Regions from separate parts of the Paenibacillus sp. B1-35 genome, predicted to be linked through region 2. Evidence: riboswitches for the same ligand, from Rfam matches in the RefSeq annotation. Region 2 holds a riboswitch; the other holds the start of a gene.
The links. Region 2 has a riboswitch for glycine ahead of ACQ5BJ_RS01415 (alanine/glycine:cation symporter family protein). Riboswitches for the same ligand answer to the same signal wherever they lie in the genome.
Positions count from the first base shown of each region.

Region 1: it holds a riboswitch for glycine, as region 2 does, so the genes downstream of both, gcvH (glycine cleavage system protein GcvH) here and ACQ5BJ_RS01415 (alanine/glycine:cation symporter family protein) in region 2, are expected to answer to the same signal.

Region 1 is NZ_JBCHVJ010000001.1:137,393-145,050, forward strand. It holds gene gcvPB (aminomethyl-transferring glycine dehydrogenase subunit GcvPB) at 1-1,289, opposite strand, end outside; gene gcvPA (aminomethyl-transferring glycine dehydrogenase subunit GcvPA) at 1,286-2,641, opposite strand; gene gcvT (glycine cleavage system aminomethyltransferase GcvT) at 2,638-3,765, opposite strand; glycine riboswitch at 3,864-3,987, opposite strand; glycine riboswitch at 3,991-4,085, opposite strand; glycine riboswitch at 4,249-4,357, shown strand; gene gcvH (glycine cleavage system protein GcvH) at 4,545-4,934, shown strand; gene murI (glutamate racemase) at 5,115-5,948, shown strand; gene ACQ5BJ_RS00740 (GNAT family N-acetyltransferase) at 5,908-6,501, shown strand; gene ACQ5BJ_RS00745 (DUF5316 family protein) at 6,628-6,930, opposite strand; gene ACQ5BJ_RS00750 (MBL fold metallo-hydrolase) at 7,232-7,658, opposite strand, start outside.
Region 2 is NZ_JBCHVJ010000001.1:290,121-297,778, forward strand. It holds gene ACQ5BJ_RS01405 (aldo/keto reductase) at 90-1,067, shown strand; gene ACQ5BJ_RS01410 (pyridoxal phosphate-dependent decarboxylase family protein) at 1,247-2,719, shown strand; glycine riboswitch at 2,888-2,992, shown strand; gene ACQ5BJ_RS01415 (alanine/glycine:cation symporter family protein) at 3,134-4,474, shown strand; gene ACQ5BJ_RS01420 (sigma-70 family RNA polymerase sigma factor) at 4,631-5,176, shown strand; gene ACQ5BJ_RS01425 (DUF4179 domain-containing protein) at 5,173-6,288, shown strand; gene ACQ5BJ_RS01430 (alpha/beta hydrolase) at 6,382-7,308, shown strand; gene ACQ5BJ_RS01435 (ClbS/DfsB family four-helix bundle protein) at 7,485-7,658, opposite strand, start outside.

The DNA of each region.
Region 1 (7,658 bases), 150 kb from region 2:
GTCTCCGTAGGCTCAATCATCATGCATTCCTCTACATTAAGCGGGAAGTAGATGGTTGGCGGATGGAAACCGAAGTCGAGAAGGCGCTTGGCAACATCGAGCGTACGAATGCCATATTGCTTCAATCCTTTGCCGGACATGACAAATTCGTGCTTGCACACGCCTGGATATGGAATATCGTAATAAGGAGATAGACGGTGCATCATGTAGTTGGCATTCAGCACGGCGCATTCGGATACACGGCGCAGACCTTCTGGGCCATAAGTGCGAATATAGACATAAGCACGCAAGAGGATACCGAAGTTCCCATTATAGGCCTTAACCCGTCCAATCGACAATGGTGAACCATGATCGAAGTCGTATGAGCCATCCTCAAGTTTCATCACCGTTGGGGATGGGAGGAATGGAATCAGCTTGCTCTTCACGCCTACAGGGCCAGCGCCAGGGCCGCCGCCTCCATGCGGGGTGCTCATCGTCTTATGCAAATTCAAATGGACGACATCGAAGCCCATGTCTCCAGGCCGCGTAATTCCCATAATCGCATTCGAGTTGGCGCCATCGTAATACAGCAACCCTCCTGCTTCATGCACGATGCTTGCGATCTCGACAATATGCTCCTCGAACAATCCAAGTGTACTCGGGTTCGTTAGCATTAGCGCTGCCGTATCAGGGCCGACAGCGGCTCTGAGCGCATCCAGATCAACCAATCCTTGTTCATTGGATGGTATTGTAATTGTATCTAAGCCGGCCACGGTTGCGCTTGCTGGGTTCGTCCCATGCGAAGAATCAGGTACGATTACCTTCGTCCGCTGCTCGCCACGGCTTTCATGGTAGGCGCGAATCATCATTAATCCCGTCCATTCACCATGAGCGCCTGCCGCAGGCTGCAGCGTAACCTTATCCATGCCTGTCAGCGCAGCAAGATCCTCCTGCAGCGTATACATGAGCTCCAATGCGCCTTGTACCGTGTTGATAGGCTGATAAGGATGAATGGCTGCGAGTCCAGTCAGTCTTGCCGCATCCTCGTTAATTTTTGGGTTATATTTCATTGTGCAAGAGCCGAGCGGATAGAAACCATTATCTACGCCAAAGTTGCGGCGTGATAAGGCTGTGTAATGTCTGATCACATCAACTTCATATACTTCAGGCAGCTCAGGCTCCTGACTGCGCAGCATTGAAGCAGGAATGAGTTCTTGAAGCTCGATTTCCGGAACGTCACATTCCGGCAAGGAATAGGCAGTGCGGCCAGGATGGCTTAGTTCAAAAATTAGCGCTTGATCCGGTTTCATACGCAGCTCACCTCCAGCAGGTCGATAAATTGTTCGATGTCCGATTTGGACTTTTTCTCTGTAACGGCAATGAGCATATGTCCCGCAAGCTCAGGATAGAAGCGGCCCAGATCCAAGCCGCCGATAAATCCTTTGTCAAGGAGCAGCCCGTGCAGGTGATCCATATCGGTTCCTTCTGGAAGACGGACTACGAATTCATTGAAGTAAGGTGCTTGGAAAGCTAATGAAAGCTGCTGTTTGCTGTTGATTTGGGCAGAAGCATAATGAGACTTCTGTATATTCAGCTTCGCTACCTCTTGCATTCCCTTTTTGCCCATAACGGACATGTATATCGAAGCGGCAAGTGCAAGCAGCGCTTGGTTCGAGCAAATGTTGGATGTCGCCTTCTCGCGACGAATATGCTGCTCTCTTGCTTGAAGCGTGAGGACAAAGCCGCGCTTGCCATCCAAGTCTTTGGTCAGACCAACAATCCTTCCAGGAATTCGCCGCATATACGGTTCTGCTACCGCAAAGAAACCGCATGTTGGCCCGCCGAATGAAGGTGCAATACCAAGAGGCTGCGCATCTCCGACGCATACATCGACACCGAGCTTGCCAGGGCTCTCTAAAAGAGCAAGGCTTAGCGGGTTCGTACTCATTACGAGCAAACCTTTGTGCGCATGTGCAATTGGTTCGATTGCACGGATATCTTCGATGCAGCCAAAGAAATTCGGTGACTGAATAAGTACGGCAGCAGTCTCGTTCGTGACTGCATGCTCAAGTTGTGCAAGGTCAGTTACGCCGTCTTTATAACCGATCTCGACCACTTCAACATTCAGTCCTCGTGCCATCGTGCGAACAATTTGTCTTGCCTCTGGGTGTACGGTGCTCGATATGACGATCTGCTTGCGCTTCGTTGCGCCTACAGCAAGTGCTCCTGCTTCGGCCATTGCTGTTGCGCCATCATACATGCTTGCATTGGCAACAGCCATGCCTGTCAATTCGCAAATATAGGACTGAAATTCAAAGATTGCTTGCAGCTCACCCTGACTGATTTCAGGCTGATAAGGCGTGTATGCGGTATAAAATTCAGATCTGGAGACCAGATGCTGAATGACAACCGGTATATGATGGTCGTATATTCCTGCGCCAAGGAAGCTGGTGTGGCTCTCATTGTCTGCGTTGCGAGAAGCCAACTGCTTCATATGCTTCATCATGGCTGCTTCATCTAGTGGTTCGGACATAGGAAGCACACCATTGTAACGAATGGATGCTGGTATATCGCGGAACAGATCTTCCATGGAAGAGATGCCAATCTGCTGCAGCATGTCGGCTTGATCTTGCTCCGTCATTGGAATGTAACGATGCTTCATGATGGATTCGCTCCTTTGGCAGGGATCGGATTTCGTTTATAAAATGGGGTAGGGACAACGCGGGCTTTCAACTGTTTGCCGCGAATTTCTACCATAACCTCGGTATCGAGTTCTGAAAAAGCGGTTTCAATTAAGGCAAGTCCTAAATTGCGCTTCAATGTTGGCGACTGCGTGCCAGTTGTGACCTCACCAATTACGCGCCCGTTGGCAAGCACCGGATAATGAGAGCGGGGAATGCCTTTATCAATCATTTCAATTCCTACCAGCTTCCTTGCTGGGCCATCAGCTTTTTGCTTCGTAAGTGCAACACGGCCAATGAAGTCGCCTTTATCCAGCTTGACGAATCGTCCGAGTCCAGCTTCAAGCGGTGAGATATCAGCGGTAATTTCTTGTCCATAGAGCGGCAGACGTGCCTCGAAGCGCAGCGTGTCTCTTGCCCCCAGCCCTGCTGGCAGCAAGCCGAATGATTCACCGGCACGAAGCAGTTCAGCCCATACCCCCGGAGCATCTTCTGCGGACAAATAGAGCTCGAATCCATCCTCGCCCGTATAGCCAGAGCGGGATAGAAGAGTTGACACGCCGCATACTTGTGCATCCGTTAGGAAATGAAAAGGTGCAAGCGAATCAATAGGCGCTTCTGATACGGTAGAGAGAATAGCTTGGGCATTCGGCCCTTGAAGGGCGATCAGTGCCGTGCGGTTCGATACATTTGTCAAGGTCACGCCATGAATCAAATGCTTCTGCAGCCATGCATAGTCTTTGTCGATGTTGGAGGCATTGACAACAAGCATATATCGGTCACTCTTCATCCGATAGATGAGAATATCATCGACGACTCCTCCGTCAGGGTAGCACATCAGCGTATATTGTGCTTTCCCGTCCTCAAGCCGCGATACATCATTCGTTGTCATCTGTTGAAGAAACGTTAGGGAAGCCGGGCCGCTAACGATAAACTCACCCATATGGGAAACATCGAACAAGCCTGCCTGTGTGCGCACAGCTTCATGCTCCCGCTGAATACCGATAAATTGAACAGGAAGCTCCCAGCCGCCGAAGTCAATGCAGCGTGCACCGGGAAATGTTGAATATTGATCGAATATTGGCGTTCTCTTCAATTGACTCATGAAATCACCTCGATACGCTTATTTGGACAAACCATTGGTATGCGAACAAAAAAGGACAGCCGAAAGAAAAGTGGATGTGTTATCCTCTTCGTCTCTCGCTCTGTCCTTTGTACCTGAGAGTGTCGCCGAATGCTGCAAACGATTCGTCTGCTTCCGCATGTATCATCGGCTTTCCCCTTGGGTGACTGTATTCGATCTGGTGAATTACAGTGCTCTCCAGAGATGCGTCCGGTAAAAGTCCTTTTGCCTGAGAGATTCACGTCTTACGGCTTACTCCTTCGGCGCTGCTATGTCTCAGCAGTCTCTCCCTTTACCATCATTCGCCATTTTCAACTGTCATCTCTACATTAGTTGAGCCTTCCACACTTTGTCAATTGATATTTTCTTCACATTCGATTTCACTGCTTGTCATATTGACAATCGTACGTATCTTGCAATAATCTAAGGTTGTTATAATTACCCAAATGAAATCGTAATTGCGAACGAGGAAGGTCGGGAGAGTTTGACAATGATGATTGTCAACACCGAAGGAGCAAGTTGCCAGCTGCCGATTGGCAATGAATCTCTCAGGTACAATAACCGCCATTCTGACGCAGCTCTGGAGAGTGCATATTTAGTTGCCACCAAAGGGGTAAGTTCTGCCACTATTGTGCTGGAACGGGATCTCTCAGGTACCGAGGACAGAGAACAAGGCGCTAGGCCGCTCTCTGCCCATTTTAATGATCTCTAATGGATAGACGGCCTAATGAATGACATTATGAATGAAATGGGGCGTTGACATGAGTGAAGTGAAGGATGGATTGCTGTACAGTGAAGAGCATGAATGGGTAATCGCCATAGAAGGCAATACAGTACGAGTTGGCATTACAGATCATGCGCAGGCTCAACTGGGAGACATTGTATTCATCGAGTTTCCTTCAGTAGGAACCAGCTTGTCCGCGGGGGACAGCATGGGCTCCATTGAGTCTGTGAAGACCGTATCTGAGTTGTACTGTCCGGTATCTGGAACGATTACGAAGGTAAATGATGAATTGGAAGCGTCGCCAGAGCTTGTGAACAGCAGTCCATACGGAGACGGCTGGATTGCGGAAGTTGAAGTGGAAGGCAGCGCTGCGGAAGCAGTGAAGCATCTGCTGAATGCTGAGCAATATGCGAAGCTGATTGACTAATAATAGAAGGATCAATGGGTTGTGTACGTAGAACCTGCTGTATCGGTATAATGCTGGTGCAGCAGGTTTTTTTCATCCACAAAGTGAGAAGTTTCGATAGGATTCGCCGCCGAAAAAGAGTACAATAGAAGCATCGACAACCAGACGTTACAATGCTAAATAGAATGCTAGGTGAGTGGAATGACAATCGCTTTTTTTGATTCGGGAATGGGTGGTATTACGGTATTGGCTGAGGCTATGAAGCAGCTGCCACAAGAGCAATATTTGTTTTATGCAGACACGCTTCATGTTCCATATGGGACAAAGTCGCAGCAGGAAGTGATGCGTCATGTGCAATCTGCTGTTGAGGAAATCATGCAGCATCATGTGAAGGCGCTTGTAATCGCGTGCAATACGGCAACGAGTATCGCAGCATCTGAATTGCGGCGGAATTACAATATTCCGATTATCGGCATGGAGCCCGCAGTCAAGCCGGCAGTAGAAATGAATCGCAATAACGGCAAGCGTGTACTTGTATTTGCAACAGCCTTAACGTTAAGCCAAGACAAATACCATACACTGGTCACTCGTCTTGATGAGGAACATATTGTTGATTCGATTCCTTTGCCGGAATTGGTAGAATATTGCGAGCAATTAAACTTTGATAAGGGAGTGATAGGAGACTTCTTTGCACAGAAGCTTGCTGGGATTGACTTGAGTCAGTACGGTACAATTGTGTTAGGGTGTACGCACTACCCCTATTATAAGCACATTTTGAGAGAAATAGTCCCTGATCATATCCAGCTCATTGACGGGAGTCAAGGCACAGTGCAGCGGTTAGCCCAAGTGTTGCAAGAGAAGCAGTTGAATCAGCAATCAGATCAGACAACAAGCCCAACAATTCAATTTATGTGTTCGAGTCATGATCAACAGTACATAAATAAGTTGCAGATTGCACTTCATACCTATCAGACCTTCGGGGGAATGGATACGAATGAACAGTCAATTGTTCGAGCTGACGGGGAGCAGTACTAAGCTGATCCCTATGCTTCCTGAACATACGGAAGATTTATATGAAGCAGCGTCTCATCCAGATATATGGCATTACTTGCCGCGCACGATCCGCAGTCTTGCAGATGCAGAACGGACGATTCATGATGCTGTTCTGAACCGTGAGAAGGGGATCGAGTATCCATTCGTTGTCATTGATCAGCTTACTGGGCGAATAATTGGTGCAACGAGAATTATGAATATGTCCGTCTTGCATCGCTACGCTGAAATTGGCGGTACATGGTATCATCCATCAGTATGGCGTACCCGCATCAATACCGAGTGCAAATATTTGCTTCTGCAATATTGCTTCGAACAGATACATACGATTCGTGTTCAGCTGACGGCGGATGTACGCAATGAACGCTCAAATCGGGCAATCCAACGGTTAGGAGCCGTGCTTGAAGGGAGATTGCGGCGTCATCGGGTGATGGAGGACGGGTATATTCGTGATTCTAATGTGTACAGCATTGTTGATGAGGAATGGCCCCAGGTGAAAGAAAGGCTCGAGCAATTTTTGAATCAGGTATATGTATAAGTTATAACACTATTAATTGTATTGATCGAAGCAAATGGAATATCCATAGTACATGGAGAGGATGTGCCCGCATTGAATTGGCAATCATCCTCTTTTCTTATTTAATGCTGGTTAGAGCGTATCGTATTATAGAACAACAACATAGATGAAAATACATGTTACGATACTCGGCAGCCCCGTTACAAACATTGTGCCGCTAAATTTAAAATTTCTTCGATGGTCTTCGTCAGGGATATGGCCCATATTAAATCGAAGCTTCGTGTTATCATTGAATGCGCCAGTAAAGAGTGAACCAACTGCCCAAAGCCCCAAACCGAAATAGCAGTTAATGTTGAATAGGATATGGGCATCTCCGCCTTGCCAAATAGATGTATACAATACAGTGAGAATAACGAAAATGAGACCAATTGCGAGTCGCCGTGCGATCATGATACACCTCCATTTACCCCATTATTACCCAATTATACATGACAATTGATTCATGTGAAAGTTAGATCAAAATAATTGAGCATAATGTTCAATCGTAAAACTACGATCGAATTGCAGATAACGGACTAGGAGGTTTATTGAGGAGATAGAACCATCTATAGTCAGAATAGGAACCAGTGAGGTTGAAGAAAATGGTTTTTACACTATCAAATATGAAAAGTGTATGATGTGTTGATTTTCAAAGTAAATAGGAGGGCATCTAACGGCGAAGTTCGCAGGTTAGATGTCCCTTTTATTATGGTTACGTGATCGAAGATTGTGACAATTGCAGGATCTGATGATGTATGTTCTGTTTGGACAGCCCGCCATGGTAACAGATAACCGCGTCAATCGGATATTTTGTTAGCTTGCCTAGTGAGCGGATTGCGCTTCCCATGTCCAGCGTCGTATGCGGGACGGGGCCGTGCAAAATCCCTTTATTACTTGTCATGGCGTCAGCGGCTATCAAGATGCGACTGCGCTCCAAATAGATGCTGACATGGCCTGCTGTATGACCAGGAGTATGGATAATTCGAATTCCACCACAGTAAGGAAGAAGATCATGATCCGCAATCAAGCGTGTTACGTTAGCAGAAGGCTGCAAATTGCACATGGCCAATACTTCAGCTCGCTGTTCTTCGGGCAGCAGCGGTAGTACGCTCGCCAGCGCTTCTCGGCGCGGATATTTG
Region 2 (7,658 bases):
TCATCTAAGTTCATATGATAAGTTCAAATCATACGCAGCGCTTGTGATATAATTATTGCTGCAGATTATAAAATGAGGAGTTGATCGTCATGCAGTATCGTCGTCTCGGCAAGAGTGGATTGAAGGTATCTGTGCTTGGATTAGGAACTAATGCATTCGGCAAGCGTGCAGACAAGCAGGCTTCGACTCGCATCATTCATCAGGCATTAGATTATGGCATTAACTTTATTGATACAGCTAATATTTATGCGGGTACTGAATCTGAACGTATTATTGGAGAGGCGCTCTCAGGAGTCAGGCATAATATTGTGCTCACAACGAAGGCCGGGTTAATTCGGGGGGAGGGGCCAAATGAGAGGGGTTCATCGCGTTTTCACTTGCAGCAGGAATTAGACAGCAGCTTAAAGCGACTGAACACCGATTATATCGACTTGTATCAAATACATACTTTCGATCCGCATACTCCGCTGGAAGAAACGCTTAGAACGCTTGATGATATGGTTCGTTCCGGCAAGGTTCGATATATTGGAGCATCGAATTATGCGGCTTGGGAGCTTATGAAGGCTATAGGCATTAGTGAGCGGCTAGGCCTCAATCGTTATGTGTCCATGCAGACGTGCTATTCATTGGCCGATCGAACCCCAGAGCAGGAGATGGTTCCACTTTGCAAAGATCAAGGAATAGGGATTATTCCGTATTATCCGCTTGCAGGGGGAATTCTGACCGGGAAATATCGTATTGAAGAGCAAAGGCCAATAGGATCAAGAGCAGATACTGATCCAAACTTCCACCGATTTTTCAATAAAGAACGTTTCGCATTAAGTGAGCAGGTGAATGAATTGGCAGCTGGTGCAGGATGTACCCCAAGTGCACTTTCACTAGCTTGGCTCATGCATCAGCCTTGCGTCTCGACCGTTATTGTAGGAGCGACGAAGGTGGAGCAGCTGCATGACAACATAAACAGTGTTGATGTTGAATTGAAGATGGAGCAATTGGATCGGTTGGATCAGATAAGTCGTCCATTCCGATTCGGTGAACCGTTTGCGGCTTATCGATTGCCTGAATAATTCGGGCTCAGGAACTCGTCTCTATTTTCTAGAGACGAGTTTTTTATATCAATGGGACTGACCCCATCATAATATGGAAAACTGTACCTTTTCAATGAGGCGCATTATTTGTAATCTTGAACACGAAAGAAACGGCGCCGTCAAGGCGGTTCAGATATGAAGGGGGTTAGCTTTGATTTATGGTACATTTACATCCAACACTTGATCTGTCAACAGAAGAACAGATGGAGTTAGGGAAATATGCGATCGATCAAATCTGTCATTATCTTGAACATACGGATGAGGTAAACGTATCTCCCGAGTTAAACCCAACAGACATTGTACAGTATGCGGAGCAAATCGATTTCCACAACCCAGTTACACCGAAGGAAGCTGTACATTACATTGTAGAAGGGTTGCGGAGATATCAGGTACATACGGCACACCCGGGATATTATGGCTTGTATAATCCGCGTCCGAACTTTATGGGAATCGTGGCAGATACGATAACGGCAGCCTTTAATCCGCAGCTGGCTGTTTGGAGTCATGCTCCTCTGGCAGTTGAAATTGAGAACTATGTATTGCGAGAGTTCGCTGTGCGATTCGGCTACCCGCGAGAAACGTCAAATGGAACATTTACGACGGGAGGAGCAGAAGCTAATTTGACAGCCGTACTTACAGCTCTCTGCGATCATTTCCCGGAATATACAACAAAAGGGCTTGCAAGCCTGGATAAGCCCCCTGTGATGTATGCTTCAAGTGAGAGCCATCATTCCTTAGTAAAAGCGGCTCGTGCCTGCGGATTGGGTACGGATTCTATCCGAAGTATACGATCGAATGCATCTTTGCAGATGGATGCGGAAGCGCTAGCCCTTCAAATACGGCAAGACCGCGAAGCTGGCTTTGCCCCTTTTTTGATTGTGGCTACGGCTGGAACGACAGGTGCAGGGGCCATTGACCCGATTGCGCATATTGCGGAGCTGGCTGAACAGGAAATGATATGGCTGCATGTTGATGCAGCGTATGGCGGTGCTATGATATTGGCGCCAGAATTGGCCAATTGGCTGCAAGGAATTAATAGGGCAGATTCCATTACATTCGATGCACATAAATGGCTGTCTGTACCAATGGGAGCAGGTATGTACTTCACCCGTCATCCCCATATATTGCAGCAGACCTTCCGAATGACAGCGGACTATATGCCCAAGGAAGGCACCGAATTGGAGACGTTTGATCCATACACCCATTCCATTCAGTGGTCACGCAGATTTATCGGGCTGAAGCTATATATGTCGCTTGCAACGGCGGGATGGGAAGGGTACCGGTTACTCGTACAACGACAGATTGAGAGCGGCAATTTTTTGCGGCAGGAGCTTGAACGATCGGGATGGTCGATTATGAATGATACGATAATGCCAGTTGTTTGTTTTAATGATCAGGCAGCATTAGCAAATCATGATATGGATTTCGTACGATTCATACATGAGAAGGTACTTGCTACAGGCAAGGCATGGATCTCGATTTTCACCATACAGGATACCCCGGCGCTTCGTGCTTGTATTACCAATTTTGATACGACCGAACAGCATATGAAAGAATTGATTCACCTACTGAACGAGGCTCGGCAGGAGTATATGACGCAAAATCCATCCTATAATGGGATGATTTACTAAGCAGTTCATATTGCTTAATTCGATGGGGTCAACTATAATATAACCTACAACTTTATAACTGGATGAAGTTTGCGGGAGATAGACAACACGTCTAGCCGAAGGGGTAAGCTCTCAGGCGCTTGGCATACCGAGCAGCAATTGCGAGTATGTATAAGCAGGACCGTAAATGGACAGGACTCTGGAGAGACTCCATCATTGGGGCACCGAAGGGGCAAGACGAATCGCATTGATCGAATCGTTAAAACTCTCAGGTAAAAGGACAGGGATGCAGATGCATAGGAAACATAAGTTTTATTTGGGTTGTATTATCATGTTCCTGGCGAAAGCTTTTTTAATTCTGCACGCATGTCCCCAGAGTCAAATCATACGATTTGGCTCTTTTTATTATTCAAGACGAGGGGAAATGATTTTGCAATGATTGAACATTGGTTAGACAAATTGAACAGTTTCGTATGGGGGGCGCCGCTTCTTATTTTGTTGGTAGGGACGGGGATATTACTCACAATTCGTTTAGGTGTCCTTCAATTGTTTCGCTTGCCGCTTGCCTTGAAGCTCATATTTAAGTCAAAAAACGAGGGGGCTGGTGATGTATCCAGCTTCGGTGCGCTTGCGACTGCACTTGCCGCCACAATCGGAACGGGGAATATTGTTGGTGTTGCGACTGCAATCAAGGTAGGGGGACCAGGTGCGTTATTTTGGATGTGGGTCGCTGCTTTCTTCGGAATGGCTACCAAATATGCGGAGGGGCTGCTAGCCGTTAAGTACCGCAATATTGATGATAATGGACAAATACTCGGTGGGCCAATGTACTATATTGAGAAGGGCTTAGGCATGAAATTCAAGCCTTTGGCTGTGTTCTTCGCCATTAGCGGCGTGCTGGTCGCACTTCTTGGAATCGGTACCTTCCCGCAAATTAATGCGATTGTTACCTCTACTGAGACGAGTCTTGGTGTGCCGGCAATTGTAACTGCGGTCATTGTTACAATTGTTACTGCCCTTGTTACAATCGGGGGGATTCAAAGTATTTCGCATGTGACGACTACGATTGTTCCTGTTATGGCTATCATTTACTTTATCGCTAGCTTCGTCGTGCTCATCACGTTTGCGGATCAGATTCCCCATGCAATGTCCTTAATATTCCATGGGGCATTCAATGCGACTGCAGCTGGAGGAGGTTTCCTCGGCGCCACGGTTATGATGGCGATACGCAACGGAATCGCGAGAGGGGTATTTTCGAATGAATCCGGTCTCGGAAGCGCACCGATTGCTGCAGCAGCTGCCAAGGTGAAATGGCCAGCCGAGCAAGGTCTTATTTCGATGACGGGGACATTCATAGATACGATTATCGTATGTTCGCTGACCGGCTTAACCTTGATCGTAACCGGAGTCTGGAATGGCCCTATGGAAGGTGCTGCTTTGACACAGGCTGCATTTGATGCAGCATTGCCATATGGTTCCTTTGTACTCACGCTATGCTTGATATTGTTTGCCTTTACGACAATATTAGGATGGAACTATTATGGCGAGCGCTGCATGGTTTACTTGTTCGGCGTGAAATCGATCCTGCCTTATCGGCTTGTCTTTATTGCAATCATTGGTTTTGGTGCATTTATAAAGCTCGATATGATATGGAAGCTTGCAGATATCGTAAACGGGTTGATGGCATTGCCGAACTTGATCGCACTGCTTGGGTTGTCTGGCGTAGTCGTTCATGAAACGCGTCTGTACTGGAAACATAAAGAGACGGAAAAATAAATGTTTACATGTAATACTGGTGAGAAAAAGCTGGCAAATGACACGAAAGTGAACATTTGCCAGCTTTTTTTTCGCGAAAGGAAACTTTTTGGCAATCTTATGCATCTAATTAACAGCTAGTCGCGTGTATGGGGTAAAGAAGGGAGAAGAAACGGCTTGTATACCGATATAGAAATCGATATAGAGACAGATGTGAGGTTGGCTAAGGAAGGAAATAAAGAGGCTTTCATTCGTCTCATCAAGAAGCATGAAGTCCAAATGTACAATATGGCCAGATCCATTGTCAGAAGGGATGAAGACTGTGCGGATGCAATGCAGGAAGCCGTGTACAAAGCTTACCGTGCGCTGCCAAGCTTAAATCATCATGCCTACTTTAAGACATGGCTTTTTCGTATATTGATCAATGAGTGCAATATGATCTTGCGGAAGCAGGCTCGTGTTATTATGTTAGCGGAGCTGCCGGAAATCGGAGAGGCTCCTCCGGAAATCAGTGATCGTCTTGATTTGCGTCAAGCGATTTACCGGCTTGAGGAAGTATCTCGAAATATTGTTATCTTGTTTTATTTTCAAGATTTGCCCATGCATCAGATTGCTGAAATGATGGACATGTCCGTCAGTGCGGTAAAGACCCGGCTGCACAGAGCCCGACATACTCTTGCAGATTGGCTGGATGACTCTGTAGAAAGGAAGATGAACGGATGAAACAGATACAACTGCCTATCGAGCAGCAGCTCGAACAACTTAGAGAACCATATAGGAATGAGCTGCCTGAATTCATTCGCAGCCGAATGGATCAGACGTATCATATCATTGAAGACATGCTTCCATTACGGAATCGGCGAAGACGGGCGAGCCGATGGCTGCGGCGAATGTTGATATCAACGGCAGGTGTCGCAGGACTCGGTGTTGTGTTGATTTTTTCAGGTCTTGCCTCTCCAGCGATTGCCCAGACATTGAAGCAGATTCCTCTGATGAACAGTGTGTTCAAGCTGGTTGGGGATCTTGGACTTCAATCTGCAGAGGACAAAGGGATGCTTACTTCCGTTAATCAACGCGTTACCCACAAGGATGTAACATTATCGATTTCGGAATTGATATATGACGGCAGCCGGCTCTCTATTGTACTAAGCAGAGAGGATAAGGAAGGAACTGCGGACTCTTTTTTTCAAAAATGGAACAAGCAGCGAATGCAGGGAACTCAGGGGAATAGTATCGATTTTTACATGCAAGACAAGCAGATAAATACATCAATGGGTCTGCAGCCAGGGGGAGAGCATGCTCCACATTCGATTATTGTTACGGCCTTGGATTCAGCCGATCTGGAGCTTCCTGATTCATTCGAGATGAAAATGGTTGTGTATTTAGCGGATGTTGATCAGAAATACGAGTTCCGCTTCCCGATTAAGAAAGATACTGCCCGCAACATCATTTTGAGAACAGCAGAGAAGAAATTGCATGATTCGATAAATATGAGTATAGATCGCGTTGAAATGACCCCCATCACAACCCGCTTGCTCGTCGGTGTCCACGGGGTAAGCGGAGACGAAGATTATCATAGCATGCTGGAAGCAATACCGGACAAATATAAGGTGGATGATTTCCTCAATCTCGAGTTCGATATCGAGGATGAGCAAGGAAATCTACAAAATGCGATTGCAGGAAATGCTTCAGGGGAGGGTAAAGGCATGATCTTTTCTACGTCATATGAGCCCTTCAAGGCAAAGCCTAAGCTGATCGTTATTAAACCATTTATTAGAAAAGGCTCGGATAAGAACTATATCCCAGAGCTGGAGTTCAGAATACCGGTCAAATAAAAATTGCAATCTTCGACCTTTCCTGTGTAACATAAATACAGATGGATAAATACCACTGAAATCTTGCACTTCAGTCAGAGGAGAATCGGCATAATGGAGATCTTGAATCAATTGGAACCAGGAATTCGAGAAATAGTGAAGCAATTTATTGAAGCAGGACGTCCTTCTGCAAGACTGCAGAGCTTCAATGAACGACGTCAAGGCTATTTGGACTCAGTTGCGCTCGCTGGTGCAGCGGAACCCGTAAGTGAGATCACGGATTGCACGATCGATTCTATCCCTTTACGCATATATCGTCCTTCGCACGAGTCGGATCTTCCCGTCATGATTTACTATCATGGCGGATGTTTCGTTAGTGGTGATTTAGAGACGCATGATCGCCAGCTCAGAGCGCTGGCTAATCTAGCGAAGATACTGATAGTAGCTGTTGACTACCGCTTAGCGCCAGAGCATGTCTATCCTGCTGGACATGATGATGCTTATAAGGCTGCGCATATTGTACGAGAGCATGCCAAGTCGTGGGGAGGAGACCCGAACGAGATTACATTGGCTGGCGACAGCGCGGGCGGACATATAGCGTTAATTACGTCCTTGCGGCTTAAGGCTCAAAAGGAATGGATGCCCACCAGACAAGTCCTGATTTATCCAATGCTAGACGCAAGCGGTTCCAGCAATAGCTATCAACGATACGGAGATGATTTCGTTATTACTCGGGATACGCTGCTTAGCGGGTTTGAAGCTTATCTGCGAAATATTCCAGTTGATCATCCGGAGGCTAGCCCGCTTCTGCGTAACGACTTGGAGGGACTACCTTATACGCATATTCTGCTTGCCGAATTCGATCCATTAGCAGATGAGGGAGAAATGCTGTATCGGCGGCTGCTAGAAGCGGGTGTTGGTGCGGAATGCATGAAGTACTACGGAGTCAATCATGGTTTTTTCCAGCTTGCCGGTATAAGCGGCGCTGCACGGACCGCAATCCATGACGTTGCCTCTCTTATAAAACATGCTCATCAATAGAATGATGGATCAATGAAAAATAAAACAGATAAATAAAACAGATAAATAAAACAGATAAATAAAACAGATATATAGAATATAAGATATAAAAAGGTGAAATGAGGCCTGGCTTCGTACAGCGGCAAGTAGAGAATAGATGATAAAAAACAACAGATATATGCCGCTGTACAGCTGGGTTACGGAATGAGAGGATTGCGATAACTCTTTTTCCACTTCCGAATCTTCGTCCGAAATGATGTGAACGGTGCAACAGAATTAATATGAATCCAGCGAGCCATCGGCCAATTCGGCTTGTCTCCCGTCCATTTGCGCATTCCTTGCGTAAATAATTCCTCTTCACTGCAACCATC